DNA from 2 places in the Kribbella sp. VKM Ac-2571 genome. Region 2 is predicted to be linked to the other one. Evidence: predicted binding sites of a transcription regulator. Region 2 holds the regulator's gene; the other holds the start of a gene.

Region 1 (7,304 bases), on a different contig from region 2:
CCACCCTCGACGGCGTCCTGGTCTGCCGGCACGAGAACGAGATCTCGGGTACGACGGACGTCGCGGAGCACCCGGTGTTCGCCGACCGGAGGATCACCAAGATCGTCGACGGGACCGCCGTCACCGGCTGGTTCGTCGAGGACTTCACGTTCGCCGAGCTGCGGACGCTCCGGGCCCGGGAACGGATGCCCGCGCTCCGGGCGGGCAACACGGCGTACGACGGGCTGGAGGAGATCCCCACCTTCGACGAGGTGGCCGCGCTCGCACGCCGGGAGTCGGCGCGGCTGGGACGGCCGATCGGGGTACTGCCGGAGATCAAGCATCCGACGTACTTCCGGCGGCTCGGCCTGCCGCTGGAGGAGCTGCTCACCGAGCGGATCCTGGCGCTCGGGCTGGGTCCGGACGAGATCATGATCCAGTCGTTCGAGCCGACGAGCCTGCGGCGGCTGTCGGTGATGACGCGGGTGCCGCTGGTGCAGCTGGTCGACTCCGGGAGCGCACCGAACGACTTCCTGCGGACCGGTGACGGGCGCACGTACGCCGACCTGATCGAGCCACGGGGGCTACGGGAAATCGCGACGTACGCGCAGGTGCTGGCGCCGTGCAAGGACCTGGTCGTGCCGCGCAGCGCGGACGGTTGCCTCGGGGAACCCACCCGCCTGGTCGACCAAGCCCACCGCGCCGGTCTGGGCGTCCAGGTCTGGACGTTCCGCGCCGAGCGCCGCTTCCTGCCGACCGGGACCGACTTGCCCACCGAACTGGCCCGCTTCGCCGCCCTCGGCCTCCAGGGCATCTTCGCCGACCACCCGGACCAGGCAGTCGCAGCACTCCGCACATCGGTGCTGAACGTCTAGCAAGCGGCAGCGGGGTGCCCGCTGCTTGCGGTCACCCCGCTCGGGGAGCTGCGCCCGGTGTGGGCGCAGGGGCGGTCACGCCGCCGGGGGCTTGTTGTTGGTGTCGTCGTAGAGGCGGGAGGCGATGTCGTTCTCGGTGGTGTCCTGGTTGTGGTTGACCGACTGCTGGACGTTCTGCCAGACCGCCTTGCCGTCGGATTCCGGCATCACGATCCAGGCCACCGCGTAGCCGATCATTGCGGCGCCGCCGGTGATCAGGGTGAGGCCGACCCAGCCGAGGCGGACCAGGGTCACGTCGACGTTCAGGTAGTCGGCGATGCCGCCGGAGACGCCGGAGAGCATCCGCTGGTTGGCGGAACGACGGAGGACCTTGCCGGAGAGGTTCTGGAACGGTGCGTTGGAGTTCGTCATGGCTCTACTCTCCCGCTTCGGGGCCTTGCGCCACATCAGGATCGGTACCGACCGACCCCTGAGCCGACCCCGACGACTTTCGTGGAACCCACCGCGTCCCTCAGCCTGTCTCTAAGGGTGAGGAGGGGGTATGGACGAGTTCACCGAGTACGTGACCGCACGCTGGCCCACGCTGGTGCGGTCCGCGGTTCTGCTCGGCTGTACGCCGTCCGAAGCCGAGGACCTCGTCCAGTCCGCGCTGGAGCGCTGCCTGCTCAAGTGGAACCGGGTACGGGCAGCGGAGGACCGTGACGCGTACGTGCACCGCGTACTGGTCAACTGCTTCCGCTCCTCCCGCAGACGTCGCTGGCACGGTGAGCTGCCGTCCGCGTCGCTCCCGGAGTCCCCCGGTGGTGACCAGACGGCAGGGGTGGACGACACGGACGCCGTGATGCGCGCACTCGACCGCCTGCCGGGCGACCAGCGCACAGCAGTCGTACTGCGGTACTACGCGCACCTGAGCGAGCAGCAGATGGCGTCCGTACTGGGCGTCGCCCCGGGAACGATCAAGAGCCGACTGTCCCGCGCGGTGAAGGCCCTGGCACAGGACCCACACCTGGCAGAACTGCGAGAACCCCGATGACCGACCTGACCGAGCTCCTGGCACGCACCGCCGACCAGACACCCGTAGGCCCACCTCCACTGGACGCCCTCCACGCCGGAGCGACCCGCCGACGACGCCGCCGTACGGCGGGACTCACAGGCACTGCTGTGGTTGCTGTCGCGGCCGTGATCGGCGGGACCACCCTGCTGACCTCCCGCGACCAGACTGCCCCCGTAACGACCCCGACCCCAACCCCGAGCGCACCTGCGACCCGCCTGGTCGGCTTCGGCCACGCCGCCATCGCCGTCCCCGCAGACTGGCCGACCAACAAGAGCAGTTGCGGCACGCCGCATCAGGACACCCTCCTCCTCGACGACCCGAGCGAAATGCTGTTATGCATGGCGTACCGCCCTCCCGGGGTCGAGAGCGTGGCGGTGTACTACGGGCGCCCAAGAGTGGACTTCCACCCTGACGAGACGCTCGAGATCGACGGCGTACGCGCAGAGCGGCAGCGGACGAGCTGCTCGCCCTCCAACTACCCCAAGGCGAACGTCACGATGTGTGTCAGCACGGTGCGGATTCCGTCGCTCGACGTGTGGTTCCGCGCCGAGTCGTCGACGAGCGCCGGCGAAGTAGACCGGATGCTGAGCTGGATCCACATCGTGCCGAACCGGACAGGCGTGCCCAGCTACTGGTCGGCCGCCGTCGCGCCCCAGGGCGCCGTCTGGAAGAACTACGCGCCTCGGCTGGCGGCCGCCGGGCTGAAGGCGGAGTTCAAGCGGGTGAAGTCGCCAAGCTATCCATCCGGCACGATCCTGGGCGTCTCGCCGGCGCCCGGTGCGATGCTGCCCGTCGGGTCGACCGTGACCGTGACGGTCGCGCGCTGATTCGAACTGTCGGTGGGGCCGCCTAGCGTGTTGAGTATGGACGTGCAGGCGGTGGTGAAGGTGATGGCGGGGCTGCCGGGCGCCGAGGAGCAGGAAGGGTGGGCGGGGCAGCCGGTCTTCAAGGTCCGCAACAAGAGCTTCGCGTACCTGTCCGAGGACCATACCCGCCTGCACCTCAAGGCACTCCGCGAGGAGCAAGAGGCCCTCGTCGCCGAGAACCCCGAGGTCTACACGCCGTCCTGGGCAGGCGGCCGCTTCGCCTGGCTCCTCATCCAGGTAGACCTCGCCGACGAGGAAGAGCTCCGCGAACTGGTCACCGAGGCGTGGCGCCTCACCGCCCCGAAATACCTGATTGCCCAGCTAGACCACTGACCGCCGGTACGTCACCCGGCTCGCGTTTCCGGAGCAACCGGTCGACGTCAGGTTCGTGGTGAAGCTGTCGTCCGGACGAGGACCCAGTGCGAGCTGGTGCGGCTGACCTCGGTGAAGCCGGCGTCGAGGTAGATGGAGAGTGGCCCGCGGTACAGGTCGGCGGACGGGATGCGCTCGCCTGACCCGGTGTCGACGGCGCAGGCCTCGACCGTCGAGGCGCCGTGGGAGCGGGCGAGGTCGACGGCGCCGTGGACCAGTTCGCCGGCGATGCCCTGGCGGCGGTGGCCGACCGGTACGACGAAGCAGGTGATCACCCAGGCGTCCGGGTGGTCCGTGCGCCAGTTGGGCGAGGCGAGCACCCGCGGGTACGACGTACGCGGTCCGACAGCGCACCATCCGACCGGAGCGCTCCCGTCGTACGCGAGAACGCCGGGCGGTCGCTCGCCGTCGCAGACCTGACTCCTGAGGGCCTCGCGGTTGTTCTCCGGGCTGCTGCCGGACCACGCCTTGCCGCGGAGACGGAAGTACTGGCAGAAGCAGCGGGACGGGTCGCCGCGCTCGCCCATGACTGTCGCGACGTCGGGCCAGGAGTCCGGTCCGGCCGGGCGTACGTTCACCATAGGAGCACCGTAGCCCGGGGCTGGCTTGCACTCGGTTGGGTCGAGTGCTAATACTTGGTTAGCACTCCATGGGTGAGAGTGATAATGCTCGCGCCCGGTGGAGTGTGCAAGAAGACGGCCTCGATGAGGTGCCGGAGCGCGGCGGGACATGAGCGTCGCGGGTCGGTGCCGTCCGTCGCGGGCATCCCGGCCGGCTGAACCACCAATGACTCGACGCGGGAGGACTCGCGGAGAATGCCCAAGCTGATTGCTTTCGATGAAGAGGCGCGCCGCGGCCTCGAGCGGGGAATGAACACCCTCGCCGACGCCGTCAAGGTGACGCTCGGCCCGAAGGGCCGCAACGTCGTTCTGGAGAAGAAGTGGGGCGCCCCCACGATCACGAACGACGGCGTCTCCATCGCCAAGGAGATCGAGCTCGAGGACCCGTACGAGAAGATCGGGGCCGAGCTCGTCAAGGAAGTTGCCAAGAAGACCGACGACGTCGCGGGTGACGGTACGACCACCGCCACCGTGCTGGCTCAGGCCCTCGTCCGCGAGGGGCTGCGCAACGTCGCCGCCGGCGCCAACCCGATGAGCCTGAAGAAGGGCATCGAGAAGGCGACCGAGGCCGTCAGCGAGCAGCTGCTGGCGCTGGCCAAGCCGGTCGAGACCCGCGAGCAGATCGCGGCGACCGCGTCCATCTCGGCCGCGGACACCCAGGTCGGCTCGATCATCGCCGAGGCGATGGACAAGGTCGGCAAGGAAGGTGTCATCACCGTCGAGGAGAGCAACACCTTCGGCCTCGAGCTCGAGCTCACCGAGGGTATGCGCTTCGACAAGGGCTACATCTCGCCGTACTTCGTGACCGACACGGACCGGATGGAGGCCGTCCTCGACGACCCGTACATCCTGGTCGTGAACAGCAAGATCGGCAGCATCAAGGACCTCGTCCCGGTGCTGGAGAAGGTCATGCAGTCCGGCAAGCCGCTGGCGATCATCGCCGAGGACGTCGAGGGCGAGGCGCTGGCGACCCTGGTCGTGAACAAGATCAAGGGCACCTTCAAGGCCGTTGCCGTCAAGGCGCCGGGCTTCGGTGACCGTCGTAAGGCCATGCTGGGCGACATCGCCATCCTGACCGGCGGCGAGGTGATCTCCGAGGAGGTCGGCCTCAAGCTCGACTCGGTGGAGCTGGAGCTGCTCGGCAAGGCCCGCAAGATCGTCGTCACCAAGGACGAGACGACCATCGTCGAGGGCGAGGGTGACACGGACCAGATCACCGGCCGGGTCAACCAGATCCGCGCCGAGATCGAGAAGTCGGACTCCGACTACGACCGCGAGAAGCTGCAGGAGCGCCTGGCCAAGCTGGCCGGCGGTGTTGCGGTCATCAAGGTCGGCGCGGCCACCGAGGTCGAGCTGAAGGAGCGCAAGCACCGCATCGAGGACGCCGTTCGCAACGCGAAGGCGGCCGTCGAGGAGGGCATCGTCGCCGGCGGCGGCGTGGCCCTGCTGCAGGCGTCCGTGGTGGCGTTCGAGAAGCTGGAGCTCGACGGTGACGAGGCGACCGGTGCGGAGATCGTGCGCAAGGCCGTCGAGGCGCCGCTGAAGCAGATCGCCGTGAACGCCGGCCTCGAGGGCGGCGTCGTGGTGGAGAAGGTTCGCAACCTCGAGCCGGGTCACGGTCTGAACGCCGCGACCGGTGAGTACGTCGACCTGATCGCCACCGGCATCATCGACCCGGCCAAGGTGACGCGCTCGGCGCTGCAGAACGCGGCGTCCATCGCGGCCCTGTTCCTCACCACCGAGGCCGTCATCGCCGACAAGCCGGAGAAGGCAGCAGCCGCTCCGGGCGGCGCGCCCGACATGGGCGGCATGGACTTCTGATCCAGAAGTAGTCCAACAGCACACAGCAACACCAAAAGGTCCCGGGCCAACGCCCGGGACCTTTTGTGTTGTCGGGATGGTGCCGGCGGGTGTTGAACAGGAAGTGGTGCCTGGGCGGGGGTTATTACCTGTTCAACGGGCCCGGCGCGCGGGTCCTCGCCCGACTCGCGGCGGTCAGGTGCCGGTGATCAGGTGGTGGGCGAGGACGGGGGAGAAGGTGCGCGTTGGGAGGTCCGGCGTGAGGCCGCAGGGGCCGTCGGACTCGCCTGGTGTGCGGAGCCAGAGGTGGAGGTCCACGGGGGCGGGGGTGCGTGCGGGCGGAGTGCCGAGTTTGCGGGCGGGTGGGTTGCAGGAGCTGCCGTCGGAGCCGTTGCCGTTGCGGCTGGTGTCGATGACGTAGTGGGTGCCGCCGCCGAGGGCCTGCAGGATCTCGGCGCCGCGGGCCGCCGACTGCTCGGTGGTGAAGTAGTTCGCGGTGTTCAGGGCGAACCCGCGGACCTTGCCGATGTCCGCGAGCCGCAGCCTGCGCGCCATCTCCTTCGCGTCACCGGACGTCACGTTGCCGGCGTCGAGGTACGTCCACGTGTTCGGGTTCTTCGTCGCGAACACGCCGACGGCGTACTTCAGCAGTGCGATCCGTCCGTCCCACTCCGACGTCGGGTAGCAGTCGAGCCGCGCCAGCGCGTCCGGCTCGAGAACCACGACCGCCGGCCGCGTCCCGATCCCGTCCGACACAGCCGCGATCCAGGCCCGGTACGCCGCATCCGTCGCGGCCCCGCCACCGATCCCGCACTGGCGGCCCGGCAGGTTGTCCGTCACCAGCACCGGCAACTTGCCCGCTGTGTCCGCTGCCGTCGTGTACGCCGTGACGCCCGCCTTCACGTCTCCGCTCCAGGCCCCGACCCACCGCGCCGACGCCTGCGCGGCGATCTTCGTCGCGAGCTCGGTGTCCTCCGGATGCCGCCGTGCATAAGCGGCCGCGGGCGAGGCCGGGTCGACGTAGAACCCGGTGGTGAGCTTCAACGGATCGCCGGTCGCCTCGGCCAGCCCGGAATCGGGCCGGCCGAAGACAAGCAGCGCGGCGGTCAGCACAAGGAAGGCAACAACCGGACGCGTGGTCGGCATCGTGAAGGATCCTCCTGATCACTCAACGTGCCGACGACATTACTCGTAGCCAACTCAGCTGTCCTCGTCGACTGTGAATAACGGGTGGACTATGACCCCGCCGTACCCCTAATGTCCTCCCCGGCGAGAGATCCCGGAGCGGAAGGAGCGACCGATGAACACACTGACTTGTTTCCCGGCGTGTCCGGTCCGCTCGCACAGCTCGCACTGAGCGGAGTAGCGCGCCTCCTGCTGGAGGATCTGTGACCATCCGCAACACCGTCGAGGCAGACCTCGACACCATCCTTGCTCTGATCGAGCAGAAGTCCGTCAACACCGTCACCGTCGAGCGGTACCGCGAGTACGTTGCCCGCGGCTACTACAAGCACGACTGGAACTGGGTCGTCGAGGAGAACGGCACGATCCAGGCCCTCGTGATCTGGTGGGGCTTCCCGGGCGAGACCCACCCGTACAGCATCGACGGCCTGTACTACGCCGGTGACGGTGACCCGGTCCCCGTGTGGACGGAGCTGCTGAAGTACGCCGTTGCGTCCCGGCCGGCCGACGCCGAGCCGCCGGAGTACCACTTCTTCCTGGACAGCGACTGGCAGGA
Region 2 (7,304 bases):
AACTCGGCGACCTCGGCCGTGGTGGCGATCGGGGCGACCTCGGCGAACCAGGTCCGCCGTGACTGCTTGCTCGCTTCGAACGCCCATGCCCGCCACTTCGCGAGCGTCTTCTCGACCCGTTCCGGGTTCGCGCGGAACTGACTGCGCTCCGCGTTCCACGGCACGATCACGTCGACGCCGACCTCGGTCAGCATCTCCACCGCCAACTCGGCGCGTTCGCCCTTCGGCACTGCCTGCACCACAACCACGCGGGGATCGGCGGCAACGACGGCTCCCCGCTCGTCCACCGCCACGGTCACCCCAGCCTTCGACGCGGCAACCACGGCCCCTTCGGCCCAGGACCCCCGCCCGTCCGTCAGCCGAACGCGCTCCCCCGGCCCGATCCGCCGTACGACGGCTGCATGCCGCCCCTCGGCTCCGTCGAGCACCAGCTCGTCCTCGTCGAGGTCAGAGTGAAAGAACACGGCGACCCCCACTTACGAACACCTCCCGCCCGTTGAGAAGCGGCGGGAGGCGACACGTCCCAGCGCCGCTGAGACGCGGTGGGGAGGTGAGGCGTCCCCGGGGTGTTGCGGTGTCATCTAGTGGGTGCCGAAGGCGTCGCGGAGGCGGCCGAAGACGCTCTTGTGGGTGGCCTGGACCTGGCCCTGCGGGCGTTCCTCGTCGCGGACCGCCGCGAGCTGCCTGAGGAGCTCGGCCTGGGCGTCGTCGATCTTGGTCGGCGTCTCGACGATGATCTGCACGATGAGGTCGCCACGACCGGCGTGCCGCAGCCGCGGTACGCCGCGTGCGGACAACGTCATCGCCGTACCGGACTGCGTGCCGGGACGGATCTCCAGCGGTGTCGTCTCGCCCTCGAGCGTCGGCAGGTCGATCGTCGTTCCGAGCGCCGCCGCCGTCATCGGCAGCGTCACCGTGCAATGCAGGTCGTCGCCGTTACGGGTGAAGATGTCGTGCGGCTCGACCTCGATCTCGACGTACAGGTCACCGGCCGGGCCACCGCCGGGGCCGATCTCGCCCTGACCGGACAGCTGCACCCGCGTGCCGGTGTCGACGCCGCCGGGGATCTTCACGGTGACGGTACGGCGGGAGCGCACGCGCCCGTCGCCGGAGCACTCGACGCACGGGCTCGGGATCGTGGTGCCGTAGCCGCGGCAGTTCGGGCACGGCCGCATCGTCCGCACCTCGCCGAGGAACGACCGCTGCGTGTGCGTGACCTCGCCACGCCCGTGGCAGATCTCGCAGGTGACCGGCTCGGACCCGGCCGCCGCGCCGGAGCCGCTACAGGTCGGGCACAGTACGGCGGTGTCGACCTTGAGCTCGCGCGTCGTGCCGAACGCCGCCTCGGCCAGGTCGATCCGCAGCGGGATCAGCGCGTCCTGACCGCGCCGGGTCCGCGGCCGCGGCCCGCGGGTGGCCCCGCCGGTCTGGCCGAAGAACGCGTCCATGATGTCGGTGAACGTGAACGCCTGGCCGAAGCCGGCGCCGCCCGGTCCGCCGGCCGCGGTGGCGAACGGGTCGCCGCCGAGGTCGTGCATCTGCCGCTTCTGCGGGTCGCTGAGCACCTGGAACGCGCGCCCGATCTCCTGGAACTTCTGGTGCGCGTCCTCGGAGTCGTTCACGTCCGGGTGGTACTGGCGTGCCAGCTTGCGGTACGCCTTCTTGATCTCGTCCGCTGAAGCGTCACGGCTGACACCTAGGACGGCGTAGTAATCGGTGCTCATACTCCAGACCAGGGGGTTGTATTCGTTAGGAGTCGGCCAGGATCTGGCTGACGTAGCGGGCGACGGCGCGCACTGCACCCATTGTGCTCGGGTAGTCCATGTGGGTCGGGCCGACGATGCCGAGCGTGGCCAGCGCCTCGGACTGCGACCCGTACCCGGTCGCGACCACTGAGGTGGTGGCCAGCTCCTCGAACGGGTTCTCGTGACCGATGCGAACGGTCAGCGTCTGCGGGTTGGTCGCCTCACCGAGCAGCTTGAGGAGGATGACGTGCTCCTCCAGGGCCTCCAGCACCGGCTTCACGTTCCGCTCGAAGTCGTCGCCGTACCGGGTCAGGTTGGCCGCGCCGCCGACGGCGATCCGCTGCTCGCCGACCTCGTCGGTGAACGCCTCCAGCAAGGTGGTGACGATCGCCGCGACCAGTGACCGGTCGGCCGGCGCGAACTGCTCCGGCACACCGGCCAGGGACGTCGTCGCGTCGGTCAGCCGCTGTCCGGCGAGCGCAGTGTTCAACCGGGACCGCAGGTCCGCGATCAGTTGCTCGTCGACGTCGTGCGGGTGCTCGACGAGCCGCTGCTCGACCCGGCCGTTGCTGGTGATCAGCACCAGCAGCAACCGCCGGGGGCTCATCGTGACGACCTCGATGTGCCGGACGCTCGACCGGTTCAGCGACGGGTACTGCACGACGGCGACCTGGCGGGTGATCTGGGCGAGCAGCCGGACGGTACGGCGGACGACGTCGTCCAGGTCGACCGCTCCGGCCAGGAACGACGTGATCGCCTTCTTCTCGGCGGTCGACAGCGTCTTGACCGTGCTCAGCTTGTCGACGAACAGCCGGTAGCCCGCGTCGGTCGGGATCCGGCCGGCGCTGGTGTGCGGCTGGGTGATGTACCCCTCCTCCTCCAGCGCAGCCATGTCGTTACGCACGGTGGCCGGGGAGACGCCGAGGTTGTGCCGGTCGACCAAGGTCTTCGAGCCGACCGGCTCATGAGTGGCCACGTAGTCCTCGACGATGGCGCGGAGCACATCCAGCTTGCGTTCGTCGAGCACGCGCACCACCCTCTCCGACTGTCTTGGCACTCAATCGTTCGGAGTGCCAGTCTAGGCGGTCTCGGGCGAGGCTCCCAACGGAACGGGCGCGGGACGCGCCACAGCGCTGCTCACGTTCAGCGGCTGGTCCTGCACGGCGGAGTCGATGAACGACTCGAGTACGTCCAGCACGTGGTACGCCAGCTCCCCGCTGGCGCGGTGCGGCTCGCCCGTTCGCAACGCCCGCGCCATGTCCGCGACACCGACCCCGCGCCCGGCTCCGGCGTACCCACCGGCGACCGATACCTCGGTCCACTCGCGCTGCTCCGGAGTCACGAGCTCGACGGCCCCGTCGAACCCGTTCGGGTCCGGCACGGACAGGCTGCCCTCGGTTCCGTGGACCTCGATCCGCGGCAGCCGCCCGGCCCACACGTCGAACGACATCAGCACGGTCGTCAGCGCGCCCGACTCGTGCTCCAGCACGCCGGTGACGTGCGTCGGCACCTCCACGTCGAACACGGTCCCGGCCCGCGGGCCGGTGTGGATCTTGCGCTGCTGTTTCGACTGGCCCGCGCGGGCGGTGACTCGGACGACCGGGCCGAGCAGCGTGACCAGGCTGGTCACGTAGTACGGGCCCATGTCGAGGACCGGTCCGCCGCCCGGCTGGTAGTAGAACTCGGGCGCGGGGTGCCACAACTCGTGGCCGGGCGTCACCATGAACGCGGTCGCCGCGTGCGGGGTGCCGATGTCACCGCGGTCGATCACCGCACGAGCCGTCTGGGTGCCGGTGCCGAGCACGGTGTCCGGTGCGCAGCCGATCCGGAGATCGTTGGCGGCGGCGTACTTCAGCAGCGGCTCCGCTTCGGTGCGGTCCATGGCCAACGGCTTCTCGCCGTACACGTGTTTTCCGGCTGCCAGCGCGGCCTGGTGCACAGCGGCATGGGCGGCCGGGATCGTCAGATTGACGACAATCTCGATGTCGTCAGCGGCGTACAGGTCCTCCGGCGAGACCGCGCGGATCGCCGGGTTCTTGTCGGCAATCGTTTGAGCACGAGCCAGGTCCAGGTCGGCGACCGCGACGACGTCGACGCCCGGGAGTTTGCCGAGGTGGTCCAGGTACGTGCCGGAGATGACCCCGGTGCCGACGATGCCGACGCGTGTCACCGGCCCACTCACTTGCTCGCCCACAGCAGCCCCCGTTCGATGATCGTGCGGACCTCGGGCTTCTCCAGGTCGTCGAGCTTGTGGCCGACCGTGCAGACGAAGACCTTGCCCGCGCCCCAGGTGCGGGTCCACACGGCCGGCATCACGGCGCCCTCGATCCACGGGTAGTCCGGGTGCGACTCGAACGTCGTCGTCGCAAGGACGGTGTTCGTCGGGTCGTAGTGGATGTAGTACTGCTCGGTGTGCACGTCGAAGTGCGTGATGCCCTCGACGATCGGGTGATCGGCCTGCTCGGGCACCACCTCGACGCGGTAGTCGGTGAACCCGTGCGGGTGCGAGATGAACTGCCCGCCGGTGATGAAGCTGTAGTCCACGTTCTTGCGGAACGAGTCCGCGATCCCGCCGTGCCAGCCGGCGAACCCGGTGCCGCGCCGGATCGCCGCCTCCAGGCCCTTGAAGTGGTCGTCCTCGATCTCGCTCATCGTCACGCACTGCAGCACGAGATCGACGCCGTCCAGCTCGAGGTACGCCGCGGTGCTGTCGGAGACCGTCACCTCGAAGCCGTTCTCCTTCAGGTACGGGATGAACAGCTCGGTCGCCTCGACCGGCGAGTGCCCTTCCCAGCCACCCAGCACCACCACAGCACGTCGTGTCGTCACACCGACCACCCTTCGAAAGTTTCGGAGTTCCGATCGGAACACTTGCGACCTTAAGACGCGAGGAGAGGGCTTGCCAACTACTACTCTCGAAGGATGGGCTGGAAGTTCTGGAGGCGGGGCAGCAATCCGATGGATCCGCAGGAGATGCTCGCGCGGGGGCATGCGCGGCCGAACAGTTTTCCCGGGCCGCCGCGGCCGCAGGACAACCTGCCGGTGGGGTCGTTCGGGATGACGGTCGAGGATGTGTTCTCGATCAGCGGTCGCGGCACCGTGGTGACCGGGCGGGTGCAGGCCGGGACGGTGACGGTCGGCGAGCAGGTGCTGCTGAGCCGGGCCGGGCAGCCGATCCTGCAGGTCGAGGTGACCGGCGTCGAGATGTTCCGCAAGACCCTGCAGACCGCGAGGGCCGGCGACAACGTCGGGCTGCTGCTCCGCGGCCTCGCGAAGCACCAGGTGGCCAGGGGCGACGTACTGAGCAAGTGATCGAGGCAAGTAATCTCGAGCTCATGAGCGCTTGGGCCGAGATCGGCGATCGCACCTGGGTCCGCCGGTACGACGAATGGGACCTGAACGTCGGCCTCGTCGTCGGAGCCGACGGCGCGCTGGTGATCGACACGCGCGCCACCCCCGAGGAGGCCGAGCAGCTGCGCGAGCACATCCGCGAGCTCACCGACGCACCGGTCAAATGGGTCGTCAACACCCACGCGCACTTCGACCACGTGGCCGGCAACAGCGTCTTCACCGACGCGACGGTCTACCTGCACGAGAACGCCGCCGCCGAGGAGAAGCTCGCCGGTACGACGTTCGCGGTCGCGAAGGTCATCGACCTCGGCGACCGCCGCGTCGAGCTGCTGTACGTCGGCAACGGGCACACCTCCGGTGACACCGTGGTCGGCGTACCGGACGTGAACGTGTTCTTCCTCGGCGACCTGATCGAGGAGTCGGCGCCGCCGTCGTACGGCGAGGACTCGTTCCCGCTGGAATGGCCGGACACGATCCAGAGCGCGATCGGCATGATGACCCCGGACGCGAAGATCGTGCCGGGCCACGGCGCGGTCGTCGACGTCGAGTTCGCCACCGACCAGGCGATCGAGCTGGGCAGGGTCGCGAACACGATCTCGACCCTGCACCACGCCGGCACTCCTCTGGACAAGGCGCTCGAGCACACCGAGGACTGGCCGTGGCCGGTCGACAAACTCCAGGACGCGATCCGCCGCGGCTACCAAGCTCTCGGTACGCCGCAACGCCCGAGCCTCCCGCTCCTCGGCCCGGGATAACCCCTTTCGGGTAATTGTCCGTTGACACGACGTCATCCCGTCCCGCAACTTGTTCGGAACGGACATCGCCCGACCGGATGGGGTGGGACTCATGGCTGTACTGACCCAGCAAACCGTTCACCCCGACGGACGCGTCGAACTAGCCGATCCTGATGCGCTGGCGGACAGCCGGTACGCCAACGCGGAGCTGGCGCCGACGCGGTTGCCCGAGCGCACCTGGACGACGTACAACTACGCCGCGCTGTGGATGGGGATGGCGCACAACATCCCCAGCTACCTGCTCGCGTCCGGCCTGGTCGCGATCGGGATGAACTGGCTGCAGGCGTTCTTCACGATCACTCTGGGGAACTTGATCGTGCTCGTCCCGCTGCTGCTGAACAGCCACGCGGGAACGAAGTACGGCATCCCGTTCCCGGTCTTCGCGCGGGCGTTCTACGGCGTCCGCGGCGCGAACTTCCCGGCGTTGCTGCGGGCCTTCATCGCCTGCGGCTGGTTCGGGATCCAGACCTGGATCGGCGGGCAGGCGATCTACGTGATCGTCGGCGAACTGTTCGGCAAGGGCTGGGCCGAGGCGTCCGCGATCGGCGGGCATCCGTGGACGATGTGGCTGAGCTTCGCGTTCTTCTGGGTGCTGCAGATGGTGCTGATCTTCCGCGGGATCGAAGGGCTGCGCCGGTTCGAGAACTGGGCGGCCCCGCTGGTCACGGTGGCGTTCCTCGTGCTGATGGTCGCGATCCTGGTCAAGGCCGGTGGCTTCGGCCCGATCCTGGAACAGCCGTCGAAACTCGGCTGGGACGCCGACTTCTGGAAGATCTTCGCGCCGTCGCTGATGGGCATGATCGCGTTCTGGGCGACCCTGTCGTTGAACATGCCGGACTTCACCCGGTTCGGTAAGGGGCAGCGCGCGCAGGTCTGGGGACAGATCATCGGGCTGCCGACCACGATGTCGTTCATCGCGCTGGTCTCGATCATCACCACGTCCGGCACGGTCGTGCTGTACGGCTCGGCGATCTGGGACCCGGTCGAGCTCACTCGCCGGTTCGAGAACCCGGTGGTCGTCACGATCGGCCTGGTGATGGCGATCCTCGCGACGATGTCCTGCAACGTCGCGGCCAACGTCGTGAGTCCGTCGTACGACTTCGCGAACGCGCTGCCGCGGTGGCTGAACTTCCGGACCGCGGGTCTGCTGACCGGTGTGATCGGCATCCTGATCCAGCCGTGGCGGCTGATCTCGGACCCGTCGATCTACATCTTCGTGTGGCTGTCGTTCTACGGCGGTCTGCTCGCGTCGGTGGCCGGCGTACTGATCGCGGGCTACTGGGCGATCGACCGGACGAACCTGAACCTCGCCGACCTCTACCGCCCCGGCGGCCGCTACTGGTACGCCGCCGGCTGGAACTGGCGCGGCGTCGTCGCCACCCTGCTCGGCGCACTGCTCGCCGTCGGCGGCGCG

What was found. Region 2 encodes HrcA, which represses chaperone genes, less so after heat shock. Its sites were predicted from a motif close to TTGGCACTCGNNNNNNNCGAGTGCCAA; they were not measured.
Region 1: a site for HrcA is predicted at 3,752-3,778, ahead of groL (chaperonin GroEL). Genes of this name have one in related genera too.

Annotation. Positions count from the first base shown of each region.
Region 1 covers NZ_SNWS01000002.1:93,576-100,879, forward strand. Annotated here, with positions in the region: gene EV651_RS04410 (glycerophosphodiester phosphodiesterase) at 1-854, shown strand, start outside; gene EV651_RS04415 (PspC domain-containing protein) at 930-1,265, opposite strand; gene EV651_RS04420 (SigE family RNA polymerase sigma factor) at 1,396-1,887, shown strand; gene EV651_RS04425 (PASTA domain-containing protein) at 1,884-2,735, shown strand; gene EV651_RS04430 (MmcQ/YjbR family DNA-binding protein) at 2,772-3,107, shown strand; gene EV651_RS04435 (GNAT family N-acetyltransferase) at 3,155-3,727, opposite strand; gene groL (chaperonin GroEL) at 3,962-5,587, shown strand; gene EV651_RS04445 (glycoside hydrolase family 6 protein) at 5,762-6,712, opposite strand; gene EV651_RS04450 (N-acetyltransferase) at 6,955-7,304, shown strand, end outside.
Region 2 covers NZ_SNWS01000001.1:340,645-347,948, reverse strand. Annotated here, with positions in the region: gene EV651_RS01720 (16S rRNA (uracil(1498)-N(3))-methyltransferase) at 1-464, opposite strand, end outside; gene dnaJ (molecular chaperone DnaJ) at 582-1,724, opposite strand; gene hrcA (heat-inducible transcriptional repressor HrcA) at 1,750-2,772, opposite strand; gene EV651_RS01705 (Gfo/Idh/MocA family protein) at 2,824-3,915, opposite strand; gene EV651_RS01700 (ThuA domain-containing protein) at 3,924-4,574, opposite strand; gene EV651_RS01695 (EF-Tu/IF-2/RF-3 family GTPase) at 4,668-5,057, shown strand; gene EV651_RS01690 (MBL fold metallo-hydrolase) at 5,081-5,851, shown strand; gene EV651_RS01685 (NCS1 family nucleobase:cation symporter-1) at 5,943-7,304, shown strand, end outside.